2 regions of the Agathobaculum ammoniilyticum genome follow, and region 2 is predicted to be linked to the other one. Evidence: riboswitches for the same ligand, from Rfam matches in the RefSeq annotation. Region 2 holds a riboswitch; the other holds the start of a gene.
The links. Region 2 has a riboswitch for cobalamin ahead of OCV66_RS02475 (energy-coupling factor ABC transporter permease). Riboswitches for the same ligand answer to the same signal wherever they lie in the genome.
Positions count from the first base shown of each region.

Region 1: it holds a riboswitch for cobalamin, as region 2 does, so the genes downstream of both, OCV66_RS04665 (sirohydrochlorin cobaltochelatase) here and OCV66_RS02475 (energy-coupling factor ABC transporter permease) in region 2, are expected to answer to the same signal.

Region 1 is NZ_JAOQJE010000003.1:127,233-136,603, forward strand. Features, by position in the region: gene OCV66_RS04655 (MFS transporter) at 28-1,413, opposite strand; gene OCV66_RS04660 (helix-turn-helix transcriptional regulator) at 2,013-2,900, shown strand; cobalamin riboswitch at 3,304-3,503, shown strand; gene OCV66_RS04665 (sirohydrochlorin cobaltochelatase) at 3,680-4,681, shown strand; gene OCV66_RS04670 (hypothetical protein) at 4,807-5,736, shown strand; gene OCV66_RS04675 (ABC transporter substrate-binding protein) at 5,733-6,875, shown strand; gene OCV66_RS04680 (FecCD family ABC transporter permease) at 6,888-7,901, shown strand; gene OCV66_RS04685 (ABC transporter ATP-binding protein) at 7,917-9,035, shown strand.
Region 2 is NZ_JAOQJE010000001.1:486,526-495,896, forward strand. Features, by position in the region: gene OCV66_RS02455 (amino acid ABC transporter ATP-binding protein) at 1-398, shown strand, start outside; gene OCV66_RS02460 (YitT family protein) at 464-1,348, shown strand; gene cbiQ (cobalt ECF transporter T component CbiQ) at 1,467-2,255, shown strand; gene OCV66_RS02470 (energy-coupling factor ABC transporter ATP-binding protein) at 2,268-3,101, shown strand; cobalamin riboswitch at 3,175-3,368, shown strand; gene OCV66_RS02475 (energy-coupling factor ABC transporter permease) at 3,524-4,267, shown strand; gene OCV66_RS02480 (energy-coupling factor ABC transporter substrate-binding protein) at 4,271-4,603, shown strand; gene cbiD (cobalt-precorrin-5B (C(1))-methyltransferase CbiD) at 4,686-5,822, shown strand; gene cobI (precorrin-2 C(20)-methyltransferase) at 5,819-6,511, shown strand; gene cobM (precorrin-4 C(11)-methyltransferase) at 6,508-7,263, shown strand; gene OCV66_RS02500 (cobalt-precorrin 5A hydrolase) at 7,260-8,285, shown strand; gene hemA (glutamyl-tRNA reductase) at 8,310-9,371, shown strand, end outside.

The DNA.
Region 1 (9,371 bases), on a different contig from region 2:
TGTGCTGCTTCCTATTGTGCAGCCCGTTTACAGGATGCCCTGCTCGTCGCGCTTTTTCAGATCCGCAATCACCTGCGGATAGAGCTTATCCAGCTTGTAAAGCAGGCAGAGGATCACGATGATGACAGAGAAAATGATTGGCGCATACATGCAGATTGCTTTGATCATCGCCATCGCGTCCGCGTTCTGTACCGCGGCCAGGCCGTCATACCCGACCGAATCCATCAGCAGGCCGATGCCCGCCGAAGCAAGGCCGCCGCCCAGCTTGGAGCCGACCGAAGCGGCGCTGAAAATCATGCCGTCCTGCCGGACGTGGGTCTTCCACTGACCGAATTCCGCGCAGTCCGCGATCATCGGGAATACGCAGGCCCACAGCGGCGCAACACCGATGCCGCGCAGCACGGCGCTGACCATGGCGACGGTGACGCTCATCGGGTTGCTCATCCACACAAACTGCGCCACGATTACCAGCAGAATACCGGCAAGCGTCAGATTCCTCTTTCCGAAGCGGAGTACAAACTGCGGCACGATCAGCACAACGATGCTCTGCGCGATCAGCTCCGCCGCGTAGATCGGACTGTACAAGGCCTCGTTGCCCAATATGTATTTACAGTAATAGGTTTCGATCGTACCGGTGACAGTGCTCATCATGACCATAAAGCCCCACAGCCCCAGGCAGATCGCCCAGTACTGGTTGGAAAACAGCGCCTTTAGGCTTCTTCCCACCGATACCTTCTCGGTTTTGGCCGCTTCGATCACCACGCGCTCCTCAATATTGAAGAAGCAGACCAGCAGCAGCACCAGCGCGATCACGGCGAAGATGATCGAAACGATGATCCAGCTCTGCTGGGTGTTGCCAAACGCCTGCACCAGCGGGATCGTGGAAACCGTAACCACCATCTTGCCCATCGGCCCGCAGAAAATGCGGATCGCCTGGGTGGAGGTACGGGATTTCTGGTCGCGCGTAATCAGAGAGGCCATCGTGGAATACGGCAGGTTGAGCGCGGTATAAACCACCGTATTGACCAGGTTATAGGTGACGAAAATATACACTGCCTGCACCATGACCGGCGCATTCGCCGGAATGAGGAACAGCAGGACGAACGTCACCGCATACGGCACCGCCATCCACAGAATCCACGGCCGCGCTTTGCCGTACTTGGATTTCGTCCGGTCCGTGATAAAGCCCATGATAATATCCGAAACACCGTCAAACACACGCGTAATCAGGAAAATGATACCGACGAGCGCGGCACTGACACCTACATAATCCGTATAAAAAAAGGTAAGCAGCGTGCTGCACAGGCCGTATACCACATTACAGGCCGAATCGCCCAAACCATAGCATATCTTTTCCCGCAGGCTGACAACGTGGTCCTCTCTGCTCCGCTGGATTTCCGAAGTATGCTCCAACTGAAAAACTCCTTTCTCTTTCCAATCACAATCCGGATCGCCCCAAGGCAATCCGTTTTCCCTCAAGCATTGTGCAAGCTGGGAAAATCGTAGCCGGAACTATGCCAACTGGATCGCTTGCATCCAATCGTTTTCCGGCGCCGCCCCGTATATCCATGCCGGTATGATGCAGACGGTCGTCCTTTTCGCTTCTCCGAGAAAAAGTTCTGATTTCCGCACTTTTTACAGCCCCTTTCAATCTTCCGTTCATTTAGGATAATGCTCTTGAAAATTACCGGCAACTCTTTTATACTGGTATAGTACTATGAAAGCACAAGGGGTTCAATCAATTTAATTTCAGGAATTGTAATTATCCTCCCACGTCACTGGGAATATCGCAACAGTTTCAGGCAAATCCAACGTCATTTCTATCCCTCTCCAATCCTGTTATCGTCACATTGAACAACAGCATTTTTGTTTTTTGATTTTTTCTTAACTATTTATAGGCATATCCGTGGTTAAAACGCAAAATTCGTTTTCCCTATTGTACATTTCTCACAACGCCCTTTTTCCGCCTTCATGAGACTTTAAAACTACTTCTGCAAAGGAGGAAGCCCTGTATGGAAAATATCAGCGCGCTGCACGCAGTAAAAGAGGAATTGACCTATTTGAACCAGATGTTCCCCCTATCCGAATTTGTGGACCATTTCGACACGTTTGCAGACGGCAGTTTCCCAAGCCACTGGCACAATGAGTTTGAGCTTCAGATCATGTTGAAAGGAAATGCGGAATATCGGGTCAACGGCACCCGCTATATAGTTAGCGAGGGCAGCGCTATCTATATCGCGCCGGAAGCCGTACATATGATGAAAGCGCTTTCCTCAAACGCCATTGGCTACAATGTGGTTTTGCTCCCGCAGTTCCTGACCAATCTGTTTCAAGTCTCCAACTGTGAAAAATATGCGGCCCCGCTGACTTCCCGCCATCCAGAGGCCTTTGTCATCACGCCGGAACGCAAGGAGGGGCATGTGGTTCTGGAACTGCTCAAGCGCATGTACTACGCCGAAAGCACCCATACCGCCTATGAGCTGTTCCTGCTGGAGCATTTGATCGGCATTTGGCGCAATCTGCTTGCCATCCTGCCCAAGGCCGCTTCGGTTTCCGAGGACAGCAGCAAATTCCTGCGGGAGCAGCGCATGCGGACTATGCTGCATTTCATTCGCAAAAATTATGCGCAGCCCATCACGATTTCCGAGATCGCTGCAGCCGCCAACATTAGCAAAAGCGAATGCTTCCGCTGCTTTTCCGAGCTTTCCAGAATGACGCCGATCGAATATGTCAACCAGTTCCGCCTGCTACAAGCCGCGCAGCTACTGACAAGCACCAAAAACAGCATATCTGATATCTGTTATTCAACCGGCTTCAATAACACCAGCTACTTTACAAAAAAATTCAAGGAACAGTATAAGGCTACACCCCGCTCGTACCGGACACAAAATCTGCTATAGCGCTTCGGCGCATATCTGCAGCGGCTTTCTGTATCCCCTCTTTGCCGGCCGAGTATTTTGATGCGCCGTTCAATCAGCAAAGTTTTTCCCGCTCCTGCCTGATTTTTATGCAGCAAAAAAGCTCTGGTCTGATTCAGACCAGAGCTTTTCTCAAAGCTTCTGCTATCTCAAGGAAGCAGCAAAACGCTTCCTTATTTTTTGACAGCGTTAATACCTTTGTTCATTCCCATACCCTCCGCGCGAAATCTGCTATGATATAAGGAATATCCGTCATATCGTTCACCTGCCCGTTTATTATCATAGCACAGATCGGCAGCGGATTTATAAAAGTTCAATAAGCTTATCCAAAGTATCTGCTTGACATCTGCGATATAGGTTGTATAATGAGGAATAGATTCAAAACTGAATACAGCGAGCAGTCGGTGCCTGCACTTCCTTATCTGTCGAAGATGCGGGTTAAAAGGGAAACAGGTGGGAAGCCTGTACGATCTCGTCACTGTAAGCAGGGAATGCGCGTCCATTCAGTCCACTGGTGCAAACCGGGAAGGCGGCCGTGCGTAGCGATCTGCAAGTCAGGAAACCTGCCGCCTGTTGGTACAGGAATCACATTCCAGATCACGAGTAATTGGTCGTACTGTAGCCGCGTTTGTCTCTTTACGACCCTTTTATTTGCACGTCATATGCAGTAAAAGGGTTTTGTTTTTCCTGTACTTTTTCAGAAGTGGTGTGCATTTTATATACATCACAGGGGATGTCCCCCAAAAGGAGGAAAAACAAAAATGAAACTTAAAAAACTGCTGGTTGTCCTGCTATCGGCCGTCCTGCTTGCTTCTCTGCTGGCCGGATGCGCTTCCACTCAAACGCAGGCGGAAGACAACACGGATACCCACGCTGAAACCGCGGCCGGCGGGGAGACAGAACAGACTGCCCCCGATGAAAACTATGATACCGGAGACGCCAGTCTGGACGATCCGCTCAATCAGGACGATATTGGCGAAAACGAACTGCTGGTTGTCAGCTTCGGCACCAGCTATAACGACAACCGCCGGCTTACGATCGGCGCCATCGAGAAAGCCATGCAGGAAGCATTCCCTGACTACTCGGTACGCCGCGGCTTTACCAGCCAAATCATCCTTGACCACGTCAAGGACCGCGATGGCGAAGTGATTGACAACGTTGGCGAGGCGCTGAACCGCGCCGCTGATAACGGTGTCAAAAATCTGGTCGTTCAGCCGACCCATCTGATGAATGGTCTGGAATACAATGATCTGGTCAATGAACTCGCGGAATACAGCGATTCTTTTGAAAAGGTAGTCATCGGCGAACCGCTGCTGACCAGTGACGCGGATTTCCAGGCCGTCGCGGATGCAATCGTCGCGGCGACTGCGGAATATGACGACGGCGAAACCGCAATCTGCTTTATGGGCCACGGGACCGAGGCCGATTCCAACAGCGTATATGCCAGGATGCAGCAGGTGTTGACGGACGGCGGCCATGCCAATTACTTTGTCGGCACGGTGGAAGCCTCTCCGACGTTAGAGGATGTCCTGTCGCTTGTCCAGGCCGGCAATTACAAAAAGGTAGTGCTTCGTCCGCTGATGATCGTGGCAGGCGACCATGCCAACAACGATATGGCCGGCGATGAGGAAGGCGCTTGGAAAACCGCTTTCGAGGACGCCGGTTATGAAGTGATTACGATCGTAGAGGGCTTAGGGCAGCTCGAAGCGATCCAGGACTTGCTGGTACAGCACGCACAGGCTGCAGCGGCAAAATTAGGCTGATTATTTCAAACAGCTTTCTTTCCTTATCTTTCTGCTTTTTTATACTTCTTGTTCTGAACGGGGTGCGGCTTCTCAGGCCGGACCCCGTTCAGAATGTCGAGGGAACATTTTTTTGCAAAAGGAGGATGCGGTATTCTCACGAAAACCGCGCTAAACACATGAGAACAGGCAACCTTGTACCACTTGCCGCTCTGACGGCCCTGCTGCTGTTCGGGGTGGGCTGCACCGCTGATAGAAATGGTCAGCAATCCGATATTCCACCCGTAAATGACGCAGTCGCTTCCGCCGACGAGATGGCCGGCGTAGAAGACGTTGTTGCGGAGGATATGACACCGATCGACGGCTCTCAGATCAGGGACGGCGTATACGATATAACGGTAGACTCCAGCTCATCCATGTTCCATATCGTCGCCTGTCGGCTTACCGTAAAGGACGGAAGCATGACCGCACAAATGACCATGGGCGGAGCCGGCTACCTGTATGTCTATATGGGTACGGGCGAGCAGGCCGCAGCCGCAGACAAGACGGCATATATCCCGTTTGTCGAAGAGGCCGCAGGCGCCCACACCTATACCGTGCCGGTCGATGCGCTGGATGCTGGCATCCCCTGCGCCGCATTCAGCAAAAACAAGGAAAAATGGTACGACCGCACGCTGGTGTTCCGCGCCGATTCCCTGCCGGTTGACGCTTTTGCCGATGGCGTCGTAACAACGCCGGAGGAGCTGGCGCTGGCGGATGGCAGCTATCAGGTTGACGTCGCCCTGGAGGGCGGCTCCGGCCGCGCGAGCGTGGAATCGCCCGCGCAGGTGACGGTCAGGGACGGCGAGGTCACGGCAACTATCGTCTGGAGCAGCTCGAACTACGACTACATGAAGGTTGCTGATGTGCGCTATGACGCTGTCATTGAAAACGACCGTTCGGTGTTTACCATCCCTGTGGCCTGTTTTGACTGGAAAATGGCGGTGGTTGCTGATACGGTTGCAATGAGCCAGCCGCATGAAATTGATTACGCGCTACGCTTCGATTCGGCTTCCCTTTCTCCGGCGGCATCATGAAAAGGCATGGAATGGCGGCGGCCATCCTTTCGCTTGCCGTTCTGCTGGCCGCCTGCTCCCCCGCATCCGAGCCGGTGTCAGGTGAGCCTTCCGCAGTCAGTTGGGACAGCCTCACGGTGGAAAGCGGCCTTGACCTGCAATACGCCGACCAGTTCACAGTCGATTATTACACCGGCGGCTATGCGTTAATCCATATTGTCGACGGCAACGATTATCTTGTCGTTCCGGAAAACAAGCCGGTGCCGGATGGGCTGGCGGATACGACCGTTGTCCTTACGCAACCGCTGGACCATATCTATCTGGTTGCAACCTCTGCCATGGACCTGTTCTGCGCGCTGGACGGTATCGGCAGCATCCGGCTGTCCGGCACAGACGAAAGAGGCTGGTATATTGATGAGGCCAAAGCCGCAATGCAAAACGGAGCGATGCTGTACGCCGGCAAATACAGTGCGCCGGATTATGAACTGATTTATGCTGAGCAATGCGATCTGGCGGTCGAATCGACCATGATCTATCATTCACCCGAGGTGAAAGAACAGCTCGAACGGTTGGGCGTACCCGTACTGGTAGAGCGCTCCAGCTACGAGAGCAGCCCGCTGGGGCGCATGGAGTGGCTGAAGCTGTACGGAGTGCTGCTGAACCGTGAGGAGGCGGCGGAAGCCATATATCAGCAGGCGCTCGACAGCCTGCGGCCTGTGATAGAGCAGGAGAACACCGGCAAGGCCGTCGTGTTCTTTTATATCAATTCCAATGGTTCCGCCAATGTCCGCAAGTCCAACGACTATGTGGCGAAAATGATCGAAATGGCGGGCGGAACATACATCTTCAGCGACCTTGGGAATGACAACGCACTCTCTACCATGAATATGCAGATGGAGATGTTTTATACGGGAGCCAAAGACGCGGATGTCATCATCTATAACAGCACGATTGACGGGGAACTGCATTCCATCGACGAGTTGCTGGCCAAAAGCCCGCTACTCGCTGATTTCAAGGCGGTCCGGAACGGCGACGTGTGGTGTACCGGACAAAACCTGTTCCAGTCCACGATGGGCCTTGGCGATATGATTCTGGATATCCACGCCGTACTGACCGAAGAGGCTCCGGAACCTCTGACCTACCTGCATCGGCTGACATAAAAGAAGGTACCTATGGAAGAAAAACGAACCAGGCGTTATATCTTATCCTTCGGCATGCTGGCCATACTGCTGCTGGCCCTGCTGATCTGGAACATCCATTCGGGCAGCCTGCATCTGTCCGTCAGCGAAGTGCTGCACATCCTGCTGTTTCGCAGCGGTGAAAACGCCGCCGTCATCTGGGACATCCGCCTGCCGCGCATTCTGGCCGCGGTTTTACTGGGAGGCGCGCTGTCGGTTTCCGGTTTTCTGCTGCAGACCTTTTTTGCCAACCCTATCGCCAGCCCGTTTATTCTGGGCATTTCATCCGGTTCCCGACTGATGGTTTCGCTGGCTTTGGTGGGCGCACTTGCGCACGGCCTGATCATCGGCTCGGCGCTGATGATTACGGCGGCCTTTGTGGGCGCCATGCTATGCATGGGGTTTGTGCTGCTCATTTCCCAGAAGGTCAGGAAAATGTCGCTGCTCATCATCTGCGGCGTAATGATCGGCAATATCTGTTCTGCGGTTACGGATTTTGTTGTAACCTTTGCCGATGATTCCAATATCGTCAATCTTCATAACTGGTCAATGGGCAGCTTTTCCGGCATTTCATGGGAAAACATTTACATCATGGCACCCGTTGTGCTGGCCGCGCTGCTGCTTACCTTCCTGCTCTCTAAGCCGATCAGCGCCTATCAGATGGGCGAGGTCTATGCGCAGAATATGGGGGTGAATATTCGGGCCTTCCGCTTATCCCTGATTTTGCTGTCCAGCCTGTTATCCGCATGCGTGGCCGCTTTTGCCGGACCGATCTCGTTTGTCGGCATTGCGGTACCGCATCTTGTAAAAAGCCTGTTCCAGACTGCCAAACCGCTTCTGATCATCCCCGGCTCTTTTCTGGGCGGCGCGGCCTTCAGCCTGTTCTGCGATCTGATCGCGCGCACAGCTTTTGCTCCTACCGAACTAGGCATCAGCTCAGTAACAGCGGTTTTAGGCGCACCGGTCGTCATTTACATCATGGTGCGCCGCAGGATGCAGGCAGGATGAAAGGAGGAAGCCGCTGTGGATACCTATAAAATCCGCACGGAACACATGACAGTAGGGTATCGCGGCGTTCCTCTGATCCGCGATATTGAGATTCACGTCCGCAAAGGCGAGATCCTGTCGCTCATCGGGCCGAATGGCGCAGGTAAATCCACTATATTGAAAAGCATCATTCGGCAGCTTGCCCTGATTGGCGGGACCGTATATCTGGACGGCCGCGCGATGCGCAGCCTGTCGGAGCAGACAGTTGCACAGTCGATGTCCGTCCTGATGACTGAGCGTGTCCAGCCTGAACTGATGACCTGCGGGGATGTAGTCAGCACGGGACGGTATCCCTATACAGGGCTTATGGGCGTTTTATCCGCCGCTGACCGCCGCAAAGTGCGGGAAGCTATGGCGCTGGTGCATGCGGAGGAGCTGTATGACCGCGACTTTTCGCAGATCAGCGACGGGCAGCGGCAGCGCGTACTTCTGGCACGCGCCATCTGCCAGGAGCCTGAAGTAATCGTGCTTGACGAGCCAACCTCCTTTCTGGACATCCGCTATAAGCTCGAATTATTGTCTATGCTCAAACAACTGGTGCGCGAAAAACAACTGGCGGTCGTTATGTCCCTGCACGAGATCGATCTGGCGCAAAAGGTATCCGATCACATCCTTTGTGTCCGGCACAACGCGGTAGACCGCTACGGCACGCCGGAAGAGATTTTCTCCGGCGGCTATATTGCCGAACTGTATGGAATCACCTCCGGTTCCTATAATGAAGCCTTTGGCTTTCCGGAACTGCAGGCAGCGCGGGGGCAGCCGCAGGTGTTTGTCATCGGCGGAGGCGGCAGCGGACTCCCGATATACCGCCGCTTGCAACAGCACGGCATCCCGTTCGCCGCCGGAATCCTGCATGAAAACGACATGGATTATCCTGTCGCGTCCATGCTGGCAGCGGAGGTCATTTCCGAACATGCCTATCAGCCGATCACCAAACAGACGTTACAGTCCGCATGTGCTGTAATGGATGCCTGCCGATATGTGTTCTGCCCATGCCAAACGTTCGGCCCGCTCAATCAGGCAAACGAACATCTGCGGCAGAGGGCAGGCCGCAAATTATGCGACGAGATTCCCGACTTGCCTTGCGAAGCATAGGAGGGCAATGGGATTGGCGCCTCCGGTGTATCCGCACGGTTCACGGGAAACGGTTTATTTTTGCTCCCACGCCGGTTTTATTTTATCGTAAAAGGCAGGCCGGTGCATGGAGTCAAGCCATATCAGTTTATCATGATACCGAGCGGCGCGCTATCCTTAAGCGAAATGATTATACCAGAGCGGCTGTGGTATCACAGCCGCCCCTTTTTCTTTGTGATATAAATTCACTTATAAAAGAAGTTCAAGAGTATATGTATGTAAAAACGCATTCGCCCTCCACTCCGCGCAAGGCTCATCAGCAAGGGCAAGATCTATCCTATTGTCTAAACAGAAACC
Region 2 (9,371 bases):
CGGAGGCGAAACAGGACGCTCTGTTTTACCTGAAAAAGGTAGGTATGGCACCGTATATCAACGCGCGCCCCTCACAGCTTTCGGGCGGCCAGAAGCAGCGCGTTGCGATCGCCCGTGCGCTGGCCATGCACCCGAAAATGCTGCTGTTCGATGAACCGACGAGCGCGCTCGACCCGCAGATGGTGGGCGAGGTGCTGGCGGTCATGCGTCAGCTTGCAAAAGAGGGCATGACCATGGTTGTGGTTACGCATGAGATGCAATTTGCGCGCGAGGTTTCCAACCGGACCGTATTTATGTGCGATGGCGTGATCGCGGAAAGCGGCACGCCGGAGCAGATCTTCGAGCATCCGCAGAACCCGAAAACACAGCAGTTCCTCAGCCGCTTCCAGGCAAGCTGAGGCTGGAAGGCGCGGCACGGAAAGGGCCGCGCCTTGCTTTGCGCAGACAGAAAGGAGAGATAAAAATGGAGCTTCGGACCCGTCTGGCAGAATATATGTCCTTGCGCTCTCTGGGACTGATTTTTGCAGGTACGTTTTTATTTTCGTTTGGCATGAACGTATTTATCACCCCGTTGGGACTGTTCAGCGGCGGTTTTCTGGGCATTGCACAGCTGGTGCGGGCATTTCTGGTTAATGTGCTGGGGCTCAGCCTTGGAAGCGCGGATATAGCGGGCATCCTGTATTTCTTGATGAGCGTCCCGCTGCTGATACTGGCGTACAGCCAGCTGGGAAGGCCGTTTTTTATCAAAACGCTGGTCTGTACCGGACTGTACAGCTTTTTCCTGACCGTGATCACGGGGCCAGAGCAGCCGATTTTTTCGGATACGCTGACCTCCTGTATCGTTGGAGGGCTGGTTGCGGGCGTTGGCGCAGGGCTTACGCTGGTTTCGGGCGGCTGCGGCGGTGGGGAGGAAATATTGTGCGTGTATCTGGCGCAGAAAAACCCGTCATTCAGCGTGGGACGTGTATGTATCCTGATTAACGTGCTCGTATTCGGCTGCTGCGCGGTATTCTTCAATCTGCCTGCGGCGATCTATTCGGTTATCTATTCCGTGACCGCCAACCTGACGCTTGACAGGGTGCATTTCCAGCGTATTACGATGGATGTCATGATTATCACCAAGCTGGATAATATGGAACAGCTGGTATTTGATACGGTGCAGCGCGGTGTGACAAGGCTGCATGGAGAGGGCGGCTATACTCGGGAATCGACCAATGTGCTGCTGACGGTAGTATCCAAGGACGAGGCATTTGCACTTAAACGTGCGGTGCGCAAACGCGATCCGGATGCTTTCATCATTGTACATGATGATATCGGCGTTGCAGGGAATTTCGAGATGCGTCTGTAAACAATCAAACAGGAGGCTGGTGCGGCAATGTGCCGCACCAGCCTTTCTGTGCTGTTGACAAATGGCGGGGTTGGCTCTACAATAAGCACAATATCGGACGGGAAAGGAGAGGGGGGATATGCGCCATAACGGACACGGCGTGCGCTCGGTCGATCATCTGGCATACTGCTCCGGCATGAACGACTGGAACCCTGGGTTCAAAGTCGTGCTGTCGCTGGGGACGCTGGCGATCTGTCTGGCGGCAGACCGCGCGGTGGTATCCCTTGCGGTGATCGCCGTGCTGGCGTGGCTGCAAAATGTCAGGGGCGGGGTGCGGCTGTCCGCCTATATCGGACTTTTACGGGCGCCGCTGGTCTTCCTGTTGCTGGGCGGGCTGGCGGTGGCGTGCGATATTTCCCGCGTGCCGGCCGGTGACTGGAGCCTGCCGTTGCCCGGGTTTTATCTCTGTACCGACTGGGACCGCGCGCGCTTTGCGTGCGGCCTGGTTCTCAAAGCGCTTGGCGCGGTGAGCGCCATGTATCTGCTCGCGCTCACGACAACGGCCTGCGAGCTGGTGTCGGTGCTGCATCGGGTCCGTTTGCCTAGCCTGCTGACCGAGCTGATGTATCTGACCTACCGGTTTATTTTTGTGCTGCTGGATACATATGGCCGTATGTATGACGCGGCGGCGGCACGACTGGGCTGGCGGGATTTCCGCACCTCCTGCCGCTCGTTCGGCGGCACGGCGGCCAACCTGCTCGTCGTGGCGCTGCGGCGGTCGAGGAATTATTCGAATGCGATGGCGGCGCGAGGCTATGACGGCGCGCTGCACTTTTTGGAAGAGAAAAAGCCCCTGCGGCGCGCGCAGGTGGCTTGGACGCTGGTATTCTGGACAGCGCTGCTGGCCATGCGGCTGGCGGCAGGATAGAAAGGAGCCGCGATGCGGGAAATCGTTTTTCGGGCAAAGGACCTGTATTTTTCCTACGACGGGAAAAAGAACGCGCTCGATGGCGCTTCGCTCGACCTGTACGCGGGGGAGCGGCTGGCGGTTTTGGGGGCCAACGGAGCGGGAAAGTCAACGTTTTTCCTGTGTCTGAACGGCGTGCTGACGCCCGACCGCGGCACGATGCTGCTGGATGGGGAACTGATCGGGAAAAAGGAGCGCGGGCGGCTGTGTCGACGGGCGGGCATTGTGTTTCAGAACGCGGACGACCAGATCATTGCGTCCACCGTTGCGGCCGAGGTTTCGTTCGGCCCGATGAACCTGCGGCTGCCGGAGGCGGAGGTTGCCTGCCGCGTGGAGCACGCGCTCGACTACATGGAGCTGCAGCCGTTCCGCGCCCGTCCGCCACACGAGCTGTCTGGAGGGGAGAAAAAACGCGTGACGATCGCGGACATCCTGGCGATGGAAAATGACATCCTGCTGTTCGACGAGCCGGGTGCGTCGCTCGATCCGGCGGGAGAGGAGCGGTTGGAGGCTGTGCTGGACCGCCTGCATGCGGACGGCAGAACGCTGGTCATTTCCACACATGATATGGATTTCGCCTACCGCTGGGCGGACCGGATCGCAGTGTTCTGTGCGGGCCGCGTTTTGGCGGCGGGCGCACCGGAGACGGTGTTTCGGGATACGCGCCTGATGGCGCGCACGCATCTGCGCCCCCCGCTGCTGCTGGATGTGTTCGACCGACTGGCGGCGCGCGGCTTTGTGCCGGCGGGTGCCGCCTGCCCCAAAACGCCGGATGGGCTGGAGGCTCTGCTCGGTAGAGAAAAATAGCAAAGCCGCCGGCGCGGCCTTGAACAGCGCGCGCGGCTATGCTATAATACAACCAGCTTCTTCCGGCCGGATCGCGGTACGGATACAAAAAGGTGCCTGCCATTTCTCCGGCAGGATAATAGGGAAAGAGGTGTGATTCCTCTGCGGTCCCGCCGCTGTAAGGGCAGAGTCCGCCGCCAGACGAGAGCCACTGGGTCATCCCGGGAAGGCCGGCAGAACGGATGATGACGCCCAAGCCAGAATACCTGCCCTTTTGGATGGAAGCGCATAGCGGTTACGAGTGATAGCCGGTGTGCGGAAAGCCTGCTTTTACCAAGGGGGAAGTGGGCGTTCGATGCCGGTCCGATGCGTGGGAAGCATTTGGATGCGGTGTTTTTTTTACGGCGGCCCCAACGGGGCCGGTCAGGAAAGGAGAAAATAAAATGACAGGTAAACAACGAAAGCTGGTTCGTATCACGGCATGCGCGGCATTGCTCGGCTGCGTTCTGCCCACCGCGGGCGCCATGCATATCATGGAGGGTTTTCTGCCGCCGGCGATGTGCGTTCTCTGGGGCGTGGCCGCGCTGCCCTTCCTGCTGGCAGGGTACTTTTCCCTCCAGCGGGCGGTCGTGCGCGACCGGCGCTCGGTCACGCTGATCGCAATGGCGGGGGCGTTTATTTTTGTGATCTCGTCGCTGAAGATCCCGTCGGTCACCGGCTCCTGCTCGCATATGACGGGTACTGGTCTGGGCGCGATTCTGTTCGGCCCAAGCGCGGTGTCCATTCTTGGCGTGATCGTGCTGCTGTTTCAGGCCATTCTGCTGGCGCACGGCGGCTTGACGACGCTGGGGGCGAATACCTTTTCCATGGCGGTCGCGGGGCCGTTTGTTTCGTTCGGCATATACAAGCTGTGTCAGAAGCTGAGAGTTAATAAAATGGTATCGGTTTTTCTGGCGGCAGCACTGGGTGACCTGCTCACCTACTGCGTGACCAGCCTGCAGCTCGCGGTGGCGTACCCGTCTGTCGTGGGTGGCGTTTCAGGCTCGGCGGTGGAGTTTCTGGGGGTTTTTGCGCCGACGCAGCTTCCGCTCGCCATCCTGGAGGGTGTGCTGACCGTGGCCGTCATGATTATGCTGGAATCCTATGCGCGTCCAGAACTGTGTGCCGTCGGCTTTGAGGAGGGATAAGGAATGACCAGAAAAAACAAATCGTTACTGATTGTCCTGCTCCTGCTGGGTGTGGTGCTGGTTGTCGGTCCCGTGTTCGCGCTGCGCGGCGCGGAGTTCGGCGGCTCGGATGACGCGGGGAGTATCAAGGTGGCGGAGATCACGGGCGAGGATTATGAGCCGTGGTTCACACCGGTGTTTGAGCAGTTGCTCGGTGGTGAACTGCCGGGCGAGCTGGAAAGCCTGCTGTTCTGCGTGCAAACCGGCATAGGCGTGGGTGTGATCGCCTTTTTCCTTGGCCGGTTCGTGGAGCGGAAGAAGCAGGAGACCGCGCGCGGACAGGAAAAAGAAAAATAAAAGGAGAGCAGAGCGGGAGAAATGGACCGCTCTGCTTTTCTTACCTTTCATCAAGGATGCTTTGCGGAAAGGAGGGCCGTCTGTGCGGGGAAATACCATAGCGTACAGCGGCGGGCAGGCGTTGCGGCGCGGCTGGACGACCGGCTCCTGCGCAGCGGCGGCCGCGCAGGCGGCTGCGCTGCTGCTGCTGACAGGGCAGGCGCCCGCTGTGATCCGGCTGGAAACGCCGGGGGGAGTGTTGTTTTCCCTGCCGGTAGAGGGGCCGCATCTGGAAGGTGGCGCGGCGGTCTGCACGGTGCGCAAGGACGCGGGCGACGACCCTGACGTTACCAATGGCGTGCGTATTTCAGCGGCGGTGCGCCGCGCGGCTGGCGGTGTCACGATTGACGGCGGCGCGGGCGTGGGACGGGTGACAAAGCCCGGCCTTTCCGTGCCGGTGGGCGAGGCGGCGATCAACCCGGGGCCGCGCGCGCAGATCGCGGCGGCGGTCGCCCGAGCCGCGCGGGAAGCGGGTTATGCGGGCGGCTTTTCGGTTATCCTTTCTGCAGAAAACGGCGCGGCGCTGGCAGAACAGACCTACAACAGGCATCTGGGCGTGGTGGGTGGCATCTCCATTCTGGGTACGAGCGGCATCGTGGAACCCATGAGCGAAAAGGCGCTGGTCGATACCATCCGGCTTGAGCTGGACAGCCTGTACGCGCAGGGACAGCGCATCGCGTTCCTGTGTCCGGGAAACTACGGCGCGGATTTCGCGCGGGACACGCTGGGCCTGGAGCTGGGGCGCGCGGTCAAATGCTCAAATTTTATCGGGGAGGCGCTCGACCACGCGGTTTACCGCGGCTATCCGGATATCCTGCTGGTCGGCCATGCGGGAAAGCTGGTCAAGCTGGCGGCCGGAGGGATGAACACCCACTCCTCGGTCGCGGACGGGCGGCAGGAGATCTTCACCGCGCACGCGGCGCTGTGCGGGGCGGGACAGGATACGCTCGCGGCGCTGATGGAGGCGGTCTCGGTGGATGCGTGCGTTGCGGCGCTGGACAAGGCCGGCCTGCGAGAGCCGGTGCTCGCCCGCATTGGAAAAGCGATGGAGGAACGGCTCGCGCGTCGGCTGAAACAGCGGGCGCATGGGGCGTTTATCATGTTTACAGGACAGTACGGCGTGCTGGCGGAATCGCCGGACGCGCGGCGCCTGTGCGGGAAGCTGAGGGAGGATGTATGAGCAAAGGAAAGCTGTACGGCGTGGGTGTGGGGCCGGGGAACCCCGAACTGCTGACTGTCAAAGCGGTGCGCGTGATTCAGGAAAGCGACGTGGTGGCTGTGCCGCGGGCGGGTGCGGGCGAGCAGGCCGCGCTGGCGATCGCGGCAGAGTATATCGGGGACAAGCCGGTGCTTCACTGCGATATGCCGATGACGCGCGACCGCGCGGCTCGGGACGCCAGCCATGATCGTGCCGCGGACACCATCTGCGCTTTGCTGGATGAGGGAAAAACGGTTGCGTTCCTCACCTTGGGCGACCCGTCTGTGTACTCAACCTGCTGGTATGTCCACCGGCGCGTCGCCGCGCGGGGGTACGCGGTGGAAATGGTACCCGGCGTCCCCTCGTTCTGTGCGGCGGCGGCCGCGCTCGGCCGCGCGCTGTGCGAGGACGACGAGATGCTGCACATCATTCCCGCGTCGCACGGCGCGTTGGACGCGGCGCTCGACCTGCCGGGCGGCAAAGTGCTGATGAAGGCGGGAAAGGCTATACTCGAGGTGCGCGACAGGCTGGCCGCGCGCGGCGTGCTACAGAACGCCGCGCTCGTTGAGCGGTGCGGCATGAAAGGCGAACGCATCGTGTCCGAGCTGGATACGCTGGACGACCCGACCGGATATTTTTCCATTATTCTGGTCAAGGAGGATAAGGCATGATCTATTTTGTCGGCGCGGGCGCGGGCGCGCCCGACCTGATCACCGTGCGCGGCGCGCGCCTGCTGGGCGAGGCGGATGTCATCGTTTATGCCGGCTCGCTGGTCAACCCCGCGCTGCTGGACTATAAAAAGCGGGGCTGCGCGGTGTACGACAGCGCGAGGATGACGCTCGAGGAGGTAATCGCGGTGATGGCGCCCGCGGCGCGGGCGGGCCAGACCGTCGTGCGTCTGCACACGGGCGACCCGTGTGTGTACGGCGCGCACCGCGAGCAGATGGACGCGCTCGACCGCCTGGGGCTGGACTATGAAGTCTGCCCAGGCGTATCCTCGTTCTGCGGCGCGGCGGCGGCGCTCCGCGCCGAGTACACCCTGCCGAACGTCAGCCAGACGGTTATCCTGACCCGCATGGAAGGGCGCACGCCCGTGCCGGAAAGCGAGCGGATCGAAGCCCTTGCCGCGCATGGCGCGACCATGGTGGTTTTCCTATCGGCGGGGCAGCTCGAAAAGCTGTCCCAGCGGCTGCTCGCGGGCGGCTACGCGCCCGACACGCCGGCGGCGATCGTCTACAAGGCGACCTGGCCGGATGAGAGGATCGTCCACACCACGGTGGCGGGGCTGGCCGAGGCCGGCGCGCGCGCGGGCATCACCAAAACCGCGCTCATCACGGTCGGCGGCTTTCTGGGGGAGGAGTACGATCGCTCTCGGCTGTACGATCCGTCGTTCGCCACCGGCTTCCGCGAGGCGAGCCGATGAAGCACGCGAAGCTGGTGTCCTTTACCGCCGCCGGGGCGCAGACCGCGGCGCGGTGCGCGGCGTTCCTGCCGGATTTCCGCTGCGAGCGGTATGCCCGCACGGTAGACCTTTCGCTGTCCGGCACGAGCCTTGCGCGCTTTGCGCAGCAGGCGATGGTGGACTGCGACCTGATTGTATTCGTGGGCGCGGCGGGCATCGCGGTGCGCGCGGTCGCGCCGTATCTGATGGGAAAAGCGTACGATCCGGCGGTCATCGTGATCGACGAGGCGGGAAGGTTCGTCATCCCGCTCCTGTCCGGCCACCTCGGCGGTGCGAACGCGATAGCAGAGCGCCTGGCGGACGGCCTTGGCGCGCAGGCGGTCATCACCACCGCGACCGACGGGCGCGAGGTGTTCGCGGTGGATACCTGGGCCAGGGCGCACGGCTGTGTGGTGGTGGACCCGCAGCAAATTAAATATGTGTCCGGCGCGCTGCTGCGCGGCGAGACGGTGGGCGTGCGGTCGGATTTTCCGGTGGACGGGCGGCTGCCCGCGCACATCAGCCTGCAGGCCGACGCGGAGAGCGGCTTCGCGATCAGCTACGACACAAAGGCCGCGCCGTTCGCGCATACCCTGCACTTGGTACCGCGCCTTGTGCATATCGGCATCGGCTGCCGGCGGGGGACGCCCGTGGAACGGATCGAGGCGGCGGTGCGGGCGGCGCTGGGCGCGGCGGGCGTGCCGCGCGGCGCGGTATGCGGCGCGGCGAGCATCGACGTGAAACGGGACGAGCCGGGACTGCTGCTGTTCGGCGTACAGAACGGCCTGTCGCTTGCGTTCTTTTCCGCAGAAAAGCTGCGGCGGACGACGGGGGACTTTACCCCGTCCGCCTTTGTCGAGCAGGCCGTGGGTGTGGATAACGTGTGCGAGCGGGCGGCGGTGTGCGCGACAGGCGGCGGACGACTGCTGTGCCGCAAGACCGCGCGGGACGGCGTGGCTGTGGCGCTTGCGGAGCGGTCGTGGCGCGCGCGGTTTGACGGATAAGACGAGATGGGGAGGACTGCTGTTGTGGAGCTGAGGATGGCGGGCATTGACTTTGTTCATGCGCCGATCGAAAAACGGGAGAGGGTGTCGTTTGTACGCGGTCGGGTGCAGGCGCTTTTGCCATGCATCGCGGCGGCGGAGGGCGTAGCGGGCTGCGTGCTGCTCGCGACCTGCAACCGCACCGAGCTGTACCTGCACGGGGCGGCCGGCACCCCGCCCGACCCGCTGGCGGTGCTGGCGCGCGCGGCGGGCTTTGACGCGGCGGCGTACCGTCCGCTGAGCGTTTCCCGCACGGGACGGGATGCGGCGCGCCACCTGTTTTCGGTCGCGGCGGGGCTGGAAAGCCAGATCTTCGGCGACGATCAGATTATCTCCCAGGTGCGGGATGCGGCGGCGCTCGCGCGCGAAGCGCGAACCGCGGACAGCGTGCTGGACACCCTGTTCCGGCACGCTGTCACGGCGGGCAAGCGTGTGCGCGCGGAGACACGGCTCACCGGCGTACCCGTGTCCGCGGCAGAGGCCGGCGCGCGGTGCGCGGAAGGTTTTTTCGGCTCGCTCGCGGGCCGGCGCGCGGTCGTGATCGGCAATGGGGAGATCGGCCGGCTGGCCGCGGCCGCGCTGCGTGCGCGCGGCTGCGCGGTGACGGTGACGCTGCGCAGCTACCGCCACGGCGAAACCGTCGTCCCCGCGGGTTGCGACACCTGGCCGTATGACGCGCGGTGCGAGGCGCTCGAGGGCACGGACCTCGCAGTGAGCGCAACGGCAAGCCCGCATTTCACCCTGACCGCCGTGCAGGTGGCGGCGATGGCTCAGCCGCCGCGCCTGCTGCTCGACTTGGCCATGCCGCGCGATATCGAGCAGGCGGTGGGACAGGACGGGCGCGTGACGCTGCTCAATCTGGATGATTTGGGCGACTTGGGAGACCATAACGCGGCGGCACGTGCTGCTGCCGCGCGTATCCTGGAGGAAGAGGAGCGGGCGTTTTACGAGTGGCATGCCTACCGGCAGGCGCTGCCCCTGATTGCCGCGGTCAAGGATACCGCGCTCGACCGCCTGCGCTTCGACCACGCCTACGGCGCCCTGTAC